Regions from separate parts of the Streptococcus sp. STR1/CE/0325 genome, predicted to be linked through region 1. Evidence: predicted binding sites of a transcription regulator. Region 1 holds the regulator's gene; the other holds the start of a gene.
What was found. The regulator NrdR, encoded in region 1, represses ribonucleotide reductase genes. The targets are predictions, from matches to a motif close to ACACNATATATNGTGT.
Positions count from the first base shown of each region.

Region 2: the regulator NrdR is predicted to act here: its motif matches at 3,579-3,594, upstream of nrdD (anaerobic ribonucleoside-triphosphate reductase).

Region 1 covers NZ_AP045018.1:1,449,362-1,456,841, reverse strand. The annotation lists gene htpX (zinc metalloprotease HtpX) at 1-111, shown strand, start outside; gene ACZ49W_RS07015 (YceD family protein) at 129-665, shown strand; gene ACZ49W_RS07010 (hypothetical protein) at 785-937, shown strand; gene ACZ49W_RS07005 (hypothetical protein) at 971-1,177, opposite strand; gene ACZ49W_RS07000 (Rgg family transcriptional regulator) at 1,143-1,424, opposite strand; gene ACZ49W_RS06995 (helix-turn-helix domain-containing protein) at 1,445-1,792, opposite strand; gene ACZ49W_RS06990 (MFS transporter) at 2,084-3,058, shown strand; gene ACZ49W_RS06985 (dihydroorotate oxidase) at 3,175-4,110, shown strand; gene nrdR (transcriptional regulator NrdR) at 4,319-4,795, shown strand; gene ACZ49W_RS06975 (DnaD domain protein) at 4,792-5,973, shown strand; gene dnaI (primosomal protein DnaI) at 5,960-6,853, shown strand; gene der (ribosome biogenesis GTPase Der) at 6,870-7,480, shown strand, end outside.
Region 2 covers NZ_AP045018.1:125,969-133,448, reverse strand. The annotation lists gene ACZ49W_RS00720 (Rrf2 family transcriptional regulator) at 1-304, opposite strand, end outside; gene nrdG (anaerobic ribonucleoside-triphosphate reductase activating protein) at 378-941, opposite strand; gene ACZ49W_RS00710 (GNAT family N-acetyltransferase) at 955-1,458, opposite strand; gene ACZ49W_RS00705 (hypothetical protein) at 1,460-1,594, opposite strand; gene nrdD (anaerobic ribonucleoside-triphosphate reductase) at 1,617-3,503, opposite strand; gene ACZ49W_RS00695 (glycosyltransferase family protein) at 3,626-5,215, opposite strand; gene ACZ49W_RS00690 (DUF1292 domain-containing protein) at 5,504-5,806, opposite strand; gene ruvX (Holliday junction resolvase RuvX) at 5,908-6,327, opposite strand; gene ACZ49W_RS00680 (IreB family regulatory phosphoprotein) at 6,324-6,593, opposite strand; gene spx (transcriptional regulator Spx) at 6,735-7,133, opposite strand; partial or broken gene recA (recombinase RecA) at 7,437-7,480, opposite strand, start outside.

The DNA.
Region 1 (7,480 bases):
GCCAGCAGTGCCCTTTATATCAATGACCCTAAAAAATCAGGCGCTCTTCAGCATCTCTTTTATACCCATCCGCCACTCGATGATCGGATTGAACGCCTCAAACACATGTAAAAAGAAAGGAATCCCCCGTGTTTTACCTCAGTGAGATTAGAAAACAAGCAGATGGCCTCGCCTTTGATGAGACCCTGTCTCTAGGAGAAGCGCTAAAAGAGCGCAATCCTGAAATCCTAGCCATCACTCCCATCCATGCCAAGGGAAAAGTGACCAAAAGTGGTGCGCTCTACCTTCTTGATTATGAGCTTAGCTATACCATCACCCTTGCTTCTAGCCGTTCGCTAGAACCCGTAGAACAAAAAGAAGACTACCCTGTTAATGAAGTCTTCATTGAAAAAGCCGATGTGGCTGAAAACCAAACCTTGGTGGATGAGGACTTGGTTCTCATCTTAGAGGGAGATCGCATTGACCTAGAAGAAAGCGTCATGGATAACATTTTGCTTTCGATTCCCATGCAGGTCCTCACCGAAGAGGAAAAGACCAGTCAAAGCCTCCCATCAGGTGGCAACTGGTCTGTTATAAGCCAAAGCGACTACGAAACCATGAAACAAGCTAAAAAAGAAGAAAATAACCCTTTTGCCAGTCTCACTGGTTTGTTTGATGAAGAGTAAAACTGTTCAGTGAACAGTTTTAGCCCGAACCTAAAAACAAGAGAGTGAGGAAAAATCGCATTTCTTTGAAATGACCGATTTTTGTCTCGCTCCTTTTGTAAGATGGTTAAGGAGTAGCGATGAAACGATGGCTTTTGATTGGTTGTTGCTTTGTCCTCTTTTTCTATGGACTAAAGAAAATGGCGCAAGGCTCTTACATCAGTGGATTATTTAAGATAGGACTTGCTGGACTTATGCTGATAATCTATTGGGATAAGGAAAGTTTCAAATGATGTTATAAGAAAAGCCACTAGAGCCAAGTTGTTCTAGTGGTTTTTGTGTGCGGTCATCATCTGCTTAAAATCATCAGGAGCGAGCCTTTTAGCGAGTTCTTGCTTGGACTGTTCATAGACAGGACCGTTATCATCGATAAAAGAAATAGTGGATAAGATCTGGGTCAGTTGAGCTAGAGCTGTCTTTTTATCCCGATACTGGTAATCAAAAAGGGCGACGAGTTCTTTTATTTTGAGCATTGGCTTGGTCATTTTCATCAAGACAGAGCAGGATGGTGTTATTGAGGAGCATATAGATAGGGGAAAAGCCCCAGTCAATGGTCTGGTAGTAACGCTTGCAGATGTTTAGAGCTAGGGTTGACAGGGCAATCATGTGTTCATGCTGATAAAAAGGCATGGCTTGGCAGTAGAGATAGAGGTCGTGAAGGGTCCAATTGTCTAAGGACATGAGATATTGGTGAATGTGTTCCAATTCAAGAGGAGAAATAGGCTCTGCTTTACTGCGGCCTAGGAGGAGTTTGATGAGAAGAACGGACAGGTCGGGATCTGAAAAATACCTTGGTATCTTTTGGTTTCTAGCATTTGCTCCAAGTTGGAGAGTTGCTGATCGCTAACTTGTGTGTGCAGTTGGCTAATGGAGAGCTGCTCTTTTTCTTGAAAAGACTGATAGACGTACATAAATTCGATGATGTTAACGCCAAGCCTATCTAGCAGCAGCATAAAATTGCGAGTGGAAATATCTGATAAACCGCGTTCCACCTTTGATAGAAAGGCAACGGTCATCAGATTTTGGCAAACCTGCTCAAGGGTCAATGACTGAGATGTTCTGAAATAGCGTAAGGTTTTTCCGATCATGTCCTCTCCTTTTTACCCTATATGACAAAATAATGGATAATTTTAGTATAGTGCTAGAATGAGTAGGAGTCAACTAAAACAATTTTAGGAGGGTCTTATGACGAAGTCTTATCGTTTCTTATTTCAAACACGGGCGATTGGTTGCGAAAGCTAGCGCTTCCCTTTATTGTCTTACAAAAAACGGGTTCTGCCTTTCACATGGCGACCTTGTATGGGATTTCCTTTTTACCTTGGCTCTTTTTTTCCTTATTTGGGGGTATTTTAGCGGATCACTATCGGAAAAATTGAGTCATTGCTTTTGGTCATCTCTTATCCTTGGTCTTTTTGTGGCTACTGATTCAACAGTTGCATCAGCCCTCTCTTCATTTATTCCACATTTATCTTCTTGCCTTTTTGTTAGCTAGCGTTGAACCCTTGGTGCATCCGTCTTTTCATAGTTTACTGCCAGAGTTGGTGACAAAAGATCACATTGCGAGAGCTAATTCTGAGATTCAACTTATTGATAATGGCTTAAACATCATCGGTCCTATGGTTAGTGGTGGTTTGATGACCTTGGTGTCGCCTTATCGTTTGCTCTGGTTTAATCTCATTTTCTTTTTAGTGGCAGGGCTTTTGGTCTTGTTTATCCAAGGGGAAAAACCGATCAAAAGCTCTTCGGAAAATGTGGTTCAGACCTTGGTTTCTGGTTTTACCTATCTTTACAAGGATAGGGTGATTTTATCAGGCTCTCTTTTGTTTTTGATGACCAATTTTGGCATTCATCTCTTTCAAGCCAATCTCATTTACTATCTCACCAAAACTTTGGGCTACAGTGCATTTGACTATGGTCTTATCCTTTCTTTAGCAGGTCTAGGTGCGATTTTGGGTTCGCTCTTAGCCGCTAGACTAGATGGACAGTATCAAGCAGGGAAGATTATTGCGCTAAGTACCATGAGTGCAGGCTTGTTCACCCTTCTCCTTCCTCTTTCAGGGTCTCTTTGGTATCTGGGTGTCATCTTAGCCATGACCAATCTTTGTGGCAGTGTCAATGTTGTGACTTACTTTACCCTTAGGCAAAGCATTGTTCCCAAGGCTATGCTTGGTCGGGTCATCAGTGTGACACGGATGATTTCTTACCTATCCATCCCTCTAGGCGCTTACTTAGGCGGTTATCTGGTTTCTAAGGATATTTCGATTCCAACTCTCATTCTTCTAGCAGGTCTCATCCGTTTTTTGGCAGGGGTCTTTGGCTATCTTAGCCCTTTGAATCAGTCTTTGGAGAAATGATAGTTTCCCTCCCACCCCGCAAGCCTTTGGGCTGATAGAGATAGAAAGGCGCTTAAAAGTATTTTTTAGGTGCTTTTTATGATAAAATGAAGAAAATGAGTATTTAGGAGGAACATATGGTATCAACTAAGACAAATATTGCAGGATTTTCTTTTGAAAATTGCCTGATGAATGCAGCAGGAGTTGCTTGTATGACGATTGAAGAGCTAGAGGAAGTAAAAAACTCGGTAGCTGGGACATTTGTAACCAAGACGGCAACTTTAGAATTTCGTGAGGGAAATCCTGAACCTCGTTATCAGGATGTGCCACTTGGCTCAATCAATTCGATGGGGCTTCCCAATCAAGGTTTGGATTATTATCTGAATTATCTACTGGATTTACAAGAAAAAGAACCAGAACGAACGTTCTTTTTATCTCTAGTTGGTATGTCTCAGGAAGAAACGCACACCATTTTAAAACAGGTTGAAGCAAGCTCTTTTAAGGGATTGACAGAATTAAATTTATCTTGTCCAAACGTACCAGGCAAGCCCCAAATTGCTTATGATTTTGAAACGACTGAACAGATTTTAAAAGATGTTTTTAGCTATTTTACAAAACCATTGGGAATCAAGCTTCCTCCTTATTTTGACATGGTGCACTTTGATCAGGCTGCAGCTATTTTTAATCAATTTCCACTGGCTTTTGTGAATTGTGTGAATTCTATTGGGAACGGCTTATACATTGAGGATGAATCGGTGGTTATTCGTCCTAAGAATGGTTTTGGAGGAATTGGCGGTGAGTATATTAAACCAACAGCGCTTGCTAATGTTCACGCCTTTTACCAACGTTTGAAGCCAGAAATTCAAATCATTGGAACGGGTGGTGTATTGAACGGTCGTGATGCTTTTGAGCATATTCTTTGTGGAGCGAGTATGGTTCAGATTGGAACAACTCTCCACAAAGAAGGAATCGCTGCGTTTGCTCGTATCACAGCAGAATTACAAGCTATCATGGCAGAAAAAGGTTACCAGACTCTCGATGATTTCCGCGGGAAATTGCGCTATGTTATATAGAATAAAGTCATCGATGGCTGGTGAGAAAAAGAAATGTGTCTTTATCTATTTGTTTAATTTATATACGAACTAAGTCCATCATGAATAAATAAGTTATTAAATGACGAGATATAGCCGGTGTGCGTGCAAGCCTTTTGGCTTGCTTTTCTATTGCCATAAAATATGCTATAATGATAAGATAAGGTCAAAAAGAAAAGAGGTGAGTGATTTGCGTTGTCCAAAATGTCACGGGAATAAATCCAGTGTAGTGGATAGTAGGCAAGCAGAAGATGGCTATACCATTAGGCGAAGGCGGGCTTGTGATGATTGTCAGACCCGTTTTACGACCTTTGAGCGAGTGGAGGAGCTGCCGCTTCTTGTGGTCAAAAAAGATGGCACGAGGGAGCAATTTTCAAGGGACAAGATTTTAAATGGGATTATTCAAAGTGCCCAGAAACGTCCAGTGTCCAGCAGTGATATTGAAAAGGTCATCAACCGTATTGAGCGCAAGGTGCGCATGGACTATGATAGTGAGGTGGCAACAGAGGTCATTGGTAATCTCGTTATGGATGAGCTAGCAGAGCTAGATGAGATTACGTATGTGCGTTTTGCCAGTGTTTATAAGAGCTTTAAGGATGTTGATGAGATTGAGGAGCTCTTGCGGCAAATCACCCAGCGAGTGAGGAGTAAGAGCAAGCGACCATGAGATCGAGTGATTCTTTTACCTACATAAAGCACAATCAAGTCAGTCTTGATGCCAACAGTCTCATCAAGTGCTACCTTCCCATCATGGGAAGAGATGCGCTGGCTCTCTACCAGTATCTTGTGGTCTTTTTTGATGATGGGGCGGAGGAGCACCGTTTTATCTACCTCATGGATCACTTGGGGGTGAACTTTACCGCCTTTCAAGAGGCCTTGGCAGTTTTGACTGCCCTTGATTTGGTGTGCTTGTATCAAAAAAATCAGTCTCGTTATGTGATCGAGTTGAAAACGCCCATCAAACCAGAAGAGTTTGTCGCACATCCTGTTTATCTGCGCCTCTTACAGGGAAAATTAACGGAAACTACCATTAAAAGCCTGAGCTATCAAGAACCGCAAGGACTGGAAAATATTTCCAAATCCTTTTCAGAAGTATTTTCAGCAGAAGGTCAAGTGGCGCCTAAACGCCCTCATCCCAAGCATGATTTTCCCCTTGATGCTTTTAAAAATCGCATGAAACAAGATGGCTTAGTCTTTAAGGAGGAGCGCACGGATGTCTTGGCGCTTTATCAGCTCATGGAGCAAGAAGGGCTCAACTGGTTAGAGCTTTACCGCTTGGCCAAGGAAACCGCCTATCAGCAGGTGCTTCAAGTGTCACGGCTAGTGGCGCAGTTGCAGGCGAAGCCTTCTCTAAGTAGTTTGTCTTCTCAAGAAGAGAAGATTTTTCGAGCGGTTAAGGGGGTTAGTCCAAGAGATCTTCTCGCCCAGATCAAGCAAACCAGACACGCTCAAGTTGTGGCGAGTGAGACCAAGGCGGTTGATAGCTTAGTGGCGCAAGGTTTTTTGGATGAAGTGATTAATTTGCTTCTCCTTTATAGTTTTGAGCGGGTGGATTCAGCAAATTTGAATGTGACCTTTTTCAAAAAAGTAGCCAATGATATGGCTTACCAAGGGGTGAAAACCGCTCAAGATGGCTTGGTGTATTTGCGAAAAACCAGAGAAGAAACCAGCCAAAAGAAACCAAGAAAGCCAAGAGCTAGCACCAAGAAAAAGGCCAGCAATGTGCCAGACTGGAGCAATCCAAACTACGTCAACCAGACCACCGAGGCGGAAAAAGAAGCCTTGGAAATGAAAAAACAAGCCAAACTAGCACGCTTAGAGGAGGGTGAGGATGCAAAAGATTGACCAGCATTTAGGAAATACTCAAGTTAGAGCCAGCTTGAGAGTTCTTGAGGAGCAGATTCTCTCACAGCCTGTGATTGCTGCCTTTATCACTGAGCATGAGCTGACGAGCCAAGAAGTGACAAGGAGCCTCCCTAAGTTTAACCAATATTTGGTGGAAAAAAGGCGGTTTGACGAAGGAGCGTCTGATTACAGCGCCAAGGGTTACGAGCCTATTCTTGTGATGAATGAAGGCTATGCGGATGTGTCTTATCGTGAAACCAAGGAACACAGGGATTATGCGCTGAACCAAGAGGTGGAAAACCGCATCCAGCTCATCAATCTGCCCAAGTCTTATCGCCACATCAGCTTTCAGGATATTGACTGGGATGATCGTAATCGCGAGGAAATCTTAGGTCAGTTGATTGACTGGGTGGCAGACTACGAAAAAGACTCTAAGGGGATTTACCTCTACGGTGATATGGGAATCGGTAAGTCTTTTATGTTGGCTGCTTTTGCCCATGAGTTGTCGAAGAGAAAAGGGGTTTCAACGACTTTCTTACATTTTCCTAGTTTTGCGGTGGACATCAAGCATGCCATCACCGATAACAAGGTCAAAGAAGAGATTGATAAGGTTAAGAGTGCAGAAGTTCTGATTTTGGATGATATTGGAGCGGAGCAGTCCAGTTCTTGGTTGCGTGATGAGGTCTTGCAGGTCATCTTGCAGTACCGCATGCTGGAGGAGTTGCCGACCTTTTTCACCTCTAATTATAGTTTAGCAGACTTGGAACAAAAATTAGCCGATGTCAGAGGTAGTGAAGAAAGCTGGCAGGCCAAGCGGGTCATGGAGCGTATTCGCTTTCTCGCCAAGGAATGGCACCTCAAAGGCATCAACCGAAGATAGAAATAAGGAGAACAATATGGCACTACCAACAGTTGCTATTGTAGGGCGGCCCAATGTGGGCAAATCGACCCTGTTTAATCGGATCGCAGGAGAACGAATCTCGATTGTAGAAGATGTAGAAGGTGTGACGCGGGATCGGATCTATGCCACAGCCGAATGGCTCAACCGTTCCTTTAGTTTGATTGATACAGGTGGTATCGATGATGTGGATGCGCCTTTTATGGAGCAAATCAAGCACCAAGCTGACATCGCCATGACAGAAGCGGATGTCATCGTCTTTGTGGTGTCGGCAAAAGAAGGGGTGACCGATGCCGATGAGTATGTGGCAAAAATCCTCTACCGCACCCATAAACCAGTGATTTTGGTGGTCAATAAGGTGGACAACCCTGAGATGAAGTCTGAGATTTACGACTTTTATTCGCTTGGTTTAGGAGATCCCTATCCAGTGTCATCTGTCCACGGGATGGGAACAGGAGATGTACTCGATGCCATTATCAACGACCTACCAAATGAAGGCGAAGAGGAAGATCCAGACTTGATTAAGTTTAGCTTGATTGGTCGTCCCAATGTGGGCAAATCGAGTCTGATCAATGCCATCTTGGGTGAGGAGCGCGTGATTGCAAGTCC
Region 2 (7,480 bases), 1.3 Mb from region 1:
GACAAGCTGGATTAGGTGTTTCATGAAAATGAAAGAGTTGGTTATCCTTGACACTCTCAACAGCTTGGTAAACATCAAAAAAGCTGATGGCTTCAGGTTCTCTCGCCAAGTTAGCCCCACCTTGACCACGTTTGACAGTGATCAATCCTGCTTGCTTGAGCTGAGATAGAATGGTTCTGATAATGACAGGATTGACCCCGATACTCCTGTAAAGCACTTGGCTGGTGACTTTTTCCTGCTCCTGATACTGAGCGATGTAAATCAAACTGTGTAGGGCAATGGTCATCCGACTTGAAATTTGCATGTATCTTCTCCTTTGTCTCTACTATACAAAAAAAGAGTTGTCATGTCAACGCTGACAACTCCGATCCTTTCGCTCAGTGAGCGTCCTCGAGTTTGTCCCAAAGAATCACATGACCAGCGTCTAGGGACTTTGCCACATCAATGATACGCTGATTAGACGAGCCTCGAAACTGCAAAGAAAGGTCTTTCTTAGTCAAATCAAATCGCCCATCCACCAAAATATCCACATAAGACAGCAACTCTAGTTTATCCTTGGTTTCAAGCATCAACTCTTCCCAAGTATAGCCAGTCCATGACCAAATGTCTTTTTCTGGCAGTTCTTGTCGCACACGCTTGACTAAAGGAAGGAGAATCCCCGTGTTTAAAAAAGGTTCTCCCCCTAATAAGGTCAACCCTTGAACATAAGGGAGAGCCAGATCTGCCATAATTTGTTCTTCTAATTCTTGAGTATAGGGAACACCAGCTTGAAAGGACCAAGTGGCTTGGTTATAACAGCCCTGACAATGAAACAAACACCCAGAAACATAAAGAGAATTGCGAACACCTTCACCATCAACAAAATTAAAGGCCTTATAATCCATGATACGACCTTGACTGAGGTCTTCGCTGCGCCATTCTTGTGGTTTTGGGTTATTCATCTAAGCAACTCCTTTACTCTTCTTGTTTGATCCAGTAACGTTGCGTTTCCCTTCGGCTGTCCTCATAGCGACCACCACAAGCCAAAATCGTCCGACTGCTCGCTGCATTACTCTCATGGCAGGTGAGCAAGACGTCCTTGATATTTTTTTGTCTGGCTAGTGCTAAGCCTAAACGCAACTGCTCTTTGGCATAACCTTTTCCTCGCTCACTGGGACGAATGGAATAGCCAATATGACCTCCGTGCTCCAGTAGGTGATCATTAAGACGCAAGCGCAAGTGAAGAAAGCCCAAGGGACGATTGGTCTTATCAAAGGAAACTAACTGAATCGCAGGAACATAGCCTGCTTTTAGCCCAAGCCCCATCTCAGAGCGAGCATTATTCTCCAGCCAACCTTCATAGGAAAAATCATCCGTCTGATACCAGCCCCCATCATGAGGCGAATTTGCCTTTGTAAACTCTTCCATCATCTCAAGGATGGCTGCTTTATCCTCTAAACGTGGACGTCTTAATTCCATCTTATTTCTTTTTTTCTAAAAATGCTTGCTTTAGGGAGGCGATACGACTCTTCTTATCAGATCTGCCTGTGGAGTGTTTCTCATGAAAGCGCTCGACCTGACGTTTCCCTTTGTCATCTAATTGGTATTTTCCCATTTTTCTTTCCTTTCTATTCTATTTAAAGTGATGAGCTGTTCATGTGTTTGACACGCGCTGTAATTTCCTTATGCCTGCCTGCGACCATGGGACGTGCCTGCGGATTGCCTAAATAACCGCAGGTTCGTTTGACCACATCAACAGTCTTTGGATCGGTGTTGCCACAAGAAGGACAGCGAAAACCACGTGCTGTCGGCTCAAACTCACCTTCAAATCCGCACAACTCACAATGGTCAATGGGCGTATTGGTTCCAAGATAGCCCACCCGATCATAGGCGTAATCCCACACCGCTTCAAGCGCCTTAGGATTTTGTTGCAAAACAGGGTATTCACAATAATGAATAAAGCCTCCCGTTGCGCCTGCTTTGGGATAGTCTTTTTCAAAATCTAATTTCTCAAAAGGCGTTGGATTTTTCCTCACATCATAATGAAAACTATTGGTATAGTAGCCCTTATCCGTGATATCCTGAACCAAACCAAAGCGGTCTGTATCAAGCCTACAAAAACGGTCTGTTAAGCTCTCTGACGGCGTAGAATAAACGGAAAAATGATAATCATAAGTAGCTGAGCACGTCTCACAAAAGGACTTCATCTTTCGGATAATCTCTAGCGTCAATTCCTTAGCCGCAGCATCTTTTTCCCAATTAGGACCATAAAAAAGCGTCGCCACTTCATAAAGACCGATATAACCCAGAGAAATGGTTGCCCTGTGCTGATTAAACAAACTATCCACACTCTCATCATCACGAAGAGCTACACCAAAGGCACCATATTGGTACAAAATAGGGGCATTTTGTGGTTTGGCTTCCTTGACCCGTCCAATCCGGTAAACCAAAGCCTCCTTGGCTAAGTCCAGCAAATTCTCAAAATCCGACCAAAACACAGCCAAATTCCCCTTGGCTTTTAAAGCTAATCGTGGCAGATTGAGAGTCACGACTCCTAAGTTCATCCGACCAGCATTGACTTCCTTGCCATTTTCATCCTGCCAGCCTTGCAAGAAAGAACGACAACCCATGGGCACTTTGAACGACCCCGTCAAAGAAACAATCTGATCATAAGACAAGACATCTGGATACATGCGCTTAGTCGCACACCTAAGAGCTAGCTGCTTGATGTCATAGTTAGGCGAACCTTCCTCCAGATTTAGCCCACGCTTGAGGGTGAAAATCAACTTTGGAAAAATAGCGGTTCGCTTGCTCTCACCAAGCCCTTCCATGCGAATGGTTAAAATAGCTTTTTGGATCTCTCTTGAAAACCAATCCTCACCCAAACCAAATCCCAAGGACGTAAAAGGGGTTTGACCATTGGAGGAAAAGAGCGTATTGATCTCATACTCCAAACTCTGCATAGCATCGTAGATATCTTTTTTAGTCTTTTCATAAGCATAAGCCTCTTGCTGGTCCAAAGACACCCAACGCTTCGCCTCTTTTAGGTGCTTGTGAAAATTCATCTTGGCATAAGGCGCTAACACCTCATCCACCCGGTCAGCCGAACAACCACCATATTGTGATGAGGCAACATTGGCAATGATTTGAGCCATCTGAGCCGTGGCTGTTTGAATGGATTTTGGAGAAGTGACTTGGGCATTGCCAATCTTAAAGCCCTTTTCAAACATGCCCTTAAAATCAATCAAGCAACAATTCGTCATCGGAGTATAAGGGCTATAATCCAAATCGTGAAAATGCAAATCACCCGATTCGTGAGCTTCTCGGACGGCCTTTGGCAACTGGGCTAATCCGATGGCTTTAGCCACCGCCCCTGCTGTCAAATCGCGTAAGGTATGAAAGACCTGACTATCCTTATTGGCATTTTCATTAACCACGGCTTCTTCTTTTGCCATCAAGGCAGAAAGTTCGGATAGAATCGCCTCTTTTAAGGCTGGCTCTTGTTCTACATCTATTCTTGTCATCGCAGTTTCAGCCTCCTTTTCTAAAGCGCTTTGTTTTGTCATTCACAAAGTCTATTATAATACTTTCTCAAAAAAAATCAATATCTTGTGTTTCTTTTTCTTCAAAACACAAGATATTGATTTTACTTCAGCTGATAAAGGGTAAATTGGGTGATGCCATTCGTATCTACCTTTTGATAATGTTCTTTTAAATCACGTGATAGAGAATCAGGAAGGCTAATCTGTTGATTGATGACCAGATAGGTCGCCTTATTTTGCAAAAAGGCATCCTCTACGGCTGATTGATACTCGGGTAAGCTAGCATAAGTCGTCATCACACTAAATGGTGAACTGGATGGCAAACCTGTTTCTTGATACACTTGAGCACTGGTATTCCAGACAGATAAGGTCTGATTTTTCTTCACCTTATCGTTTAGTGTCTGAGCTAGAGCTGTCCGCTCCTCAATGAGATTGTAGCCTAAGACTTGTGGGATCAATTGTTGACCAAGGGCTAAGATCAAAAGCAGATAAGGCAAATACAGACACGCTCGCATCCAGCCACCAAAGGACGTCCACGTTACCGAAGACACTTGACGATGAGAGCTGCTCTGTCGTTTGCCCTTTCCTTGCACATAAAATGCAGTCAAAAGCAAGCTATACGGTAGGTAATCCAGTGCTTGGACTGGTGAGAAAGTTCTTGAACCTAAGGCATAGCCTAAAAAGACCAGAAGGAGGACAAAGAGCAAGATCTTAAGACTCTTTAAGGTGCTGGTTTCTCGCCAATGTGACCAAAACCCAAACATTCCAAATAGCCCACCCATCAGCACAAAGAGCAAGAGCTGATAGCCAAGACTAAAGAGTAAATCTTCATTTTGCACCGGTAAGGTGAAAAGGTGTTGACCGTAAGCCTGAGAAAGAGAAGGGGTCAAGATTTGGAAATTGAGAATAAAATACCCCACCCCATAATAGACCACAACCGCCCCTAGTAACATGGCAAGCAGGCGATAAACCCCTCTAGCCACTTGACGCTTGTAAAAAGAGTAACCTATCATCACAAGAAGCGACAAGCCCCAAACAAAAAGTGTTCGTGGTTCGATTAAAATACTAACCGCACTCAAAAGCCCATACAGGATAAAGGATTCGTCTGGTGTGTCTTGACTGAGGAATTTGGCCAAAAAATGCAAACCAATCAAGACAAAGGGCTGTGCCAACTGAATGGGATAGACCCCGCCAAATCCTAGAGTCGCATTAAACAGATAAAACAACAAGGTCCCTGCAAAAGCCAAGCTAGCTTGATTACTCAACTGGGCAAGCAAACGATACAGATACGTTCCTGAAACATAAAGGGCTAAAAATAAGGGCAAGAGCATCCAGAGAGAAGACCCCAAAATCTGACTCGCTGCTAACACCGCATAATACAAAAATCCACCTGTCGCAAACAAATCACTATAAGGAAGAAGGCTTCCCTTTGCAAACATCAAACCAGTATAGAGCTGCTCAGAATAGTTCGCTGTTTCCAGATGAAACACACTTGGTAAAACACCCAAAGCAGCCGCTAAAAGACTTGCCAACAAGAGATAAAACGGCTCCCAACCAGACGGTCGATAATGCATCCCCAAGCCTCTTGGGCGTTCGTGTTTTGTTGTTTCTTTGACCGGTCTTTGACGCTCCCTACGACTACGTCTATATGGTGAAGAAGGCACGTCAACCTTCTCTTCTTCATGTTCTTTCACATAGATACCTCATTTTCAATAATGTTCTTCTTCCAGTATCTCAAAATTTTAGCATTTCGTCAATTTCTTACAAATCCTAGCATATTTTTTAAGCTCTTTAAAGGTGTGATAAGTTTTTTTGTCATAATCTTTCAAAAACAAAGCTTCTTCTTGACTAACTGGTCTTTTTCTCATACTTTTCTATTCGAAAAACGATGGGAAAACCAAGTCCTCTCCTACTGCTATAAATATAAAAAAGAGAGAACCAAATGATTCTCTCTCTTTAAAAAGGTGTCAAAAAATTGACTGTTACCCCTCATCAAGGAAGCTGTTGAAGACTTCTTCGATCATATTCCATTCGTCTTCAGCATCTTCAGGAATAGGCTGGAGATCTCCTTCTGTACCGTCTTCATTTTCTGTGTAAGAGTAGGCTTGGATCTCCACTTCTTCGTCTGAATCACTCGCTCCAACAGGAACAAGTAAAACATATTTTTTCCCAAATTCTTCTTGACCATCGATGGTCATTAAGATTTCAAATAAACTTTCATTGCCTTGATCATCCACTAAGGTAATCACTTCGTGTTCATGATCGTGGTCGTGATGATGTGTCATGGTTTTCTCCTATCTTTGATGAGGATGTCCTCATTAGTCTTTGTTTTCTTCTTGATGTTCTTCTTCGTTACCGTGATGGAAAATCATAGCTGTCACCTCCTTTAAAATAAGCGGTCCAAATAACCTTGTAAAATCAGCTGAGCGGCTAACTTATCAATGACTTTTTTGCGTTTATTTCGACTCACGTCTCCTTGTTCAATCAAGAGACGCTCCGCTTCAACAGTCGTCAAACGCTCATCTTGATAGTCAACGACAAGACCAAAAGTCTCCTCGACTAACTTGCCGTAGGCTTGACTTGCTTCTACGCGCGGACCGCTAGTATTGTTCATGTTCTTAGGCAGACCAATCACAATCTTTTCAACCTGATAGCTCTTGATAATTTCACCTAAACGCTCTAAGCCAAAGATTTCTTTTTCCTCATTGATGGGAATAATCTCGAGGCCTTGGGCTGTAAACCCTAGTGGATCACTGATAGCCACACCGACTGTCTTTGAACCGACATCTAATCCCATGATTCTCATAAGTTGTCAATCCCATTTCCTTTGAGGTAATAGCGCACAAGCTCTTCAACAATCTCGTCACGTTCGTATTTGCGAATTTGATTTCTGGCATCATTATAGCGAGGAACATAAGCAGGATCCCCACTAAGGACATAGCCAACAATTTGATTGATCGGGTTATAGCCTTTTTCGTCCAATGAGCGATAGACAGCTGTCAAGGTTTCACTGATTTCCTTTTTGTTGCTATCATCTAATCGAAATCTTACGGTATCACTTGTGAATCCCATATATGTACACCTTCTTTCTCATGATAATCTATTCTTACATTATACCTTATGTTTCAACTTTACACAAGAAGAACCCTTTAAACGTAATCTTATTGTTACAAAGGAAAGAAGACCAGAGCAACTGATCTTCTTTTGTTCTTCTTACAAGGCAGCACGTAATCTCGCTTCTGCATTTTCAACATTACGAATCGAACGTGGTAGAAAAGCTCTGATATCGTCTTCTTTATAACCGACTTGAAGGCGCTTTTCATCAATCAGGATGGGACTTTTCAAAATCCGTGGATTTGCCTGAATAACATCAATAACCTGACTCACACTAAGGTCATCAATATTGCAGTTAAGTGCCTTAGCATAGCGGTTCTTGGAAGAAACAATGCTCTCCACACCACTTTCAGTCTTCATTAAGATATTTAAAATTTCTTCTTTGGTGAGGGGTTCTTTGGCCAAATTTTGCTCCTTGTAGGGCAATTTATGGGCATTTAACCAAGTCTTTGCTTTTTTACAACTTGTACAGCTTGAGATCGTATAAATTTTAATCATGTCCACTCTCACTTTCTTATCACAGTGCTAATATCATTATATCATATTTTTGTCAAATAGAAAGTAGGACTTTAGACCGATTTTAATCTTCCAAATCTAACTCGTCATCATCTTCCAAGTCGAGCTCTAGCTCATCAAGAACCAATTCCTCTTCATCTTGAGTATCGTCTGCTTCGATGTCCTCTTCGACTTCTTCTTTTTTCTTGCCTTTTTTGCTTGATTTTTTCTTGCCCTTATCTTCTCCAGCAGCTAGGGCTGTAGCTTCCTCATCAAGAAGATGGCCTTCTTTGGCAAGCGGTAAATCATAGTGTTCTCTGACCTTGTCATCAATTTCTTGGTAAATTTCT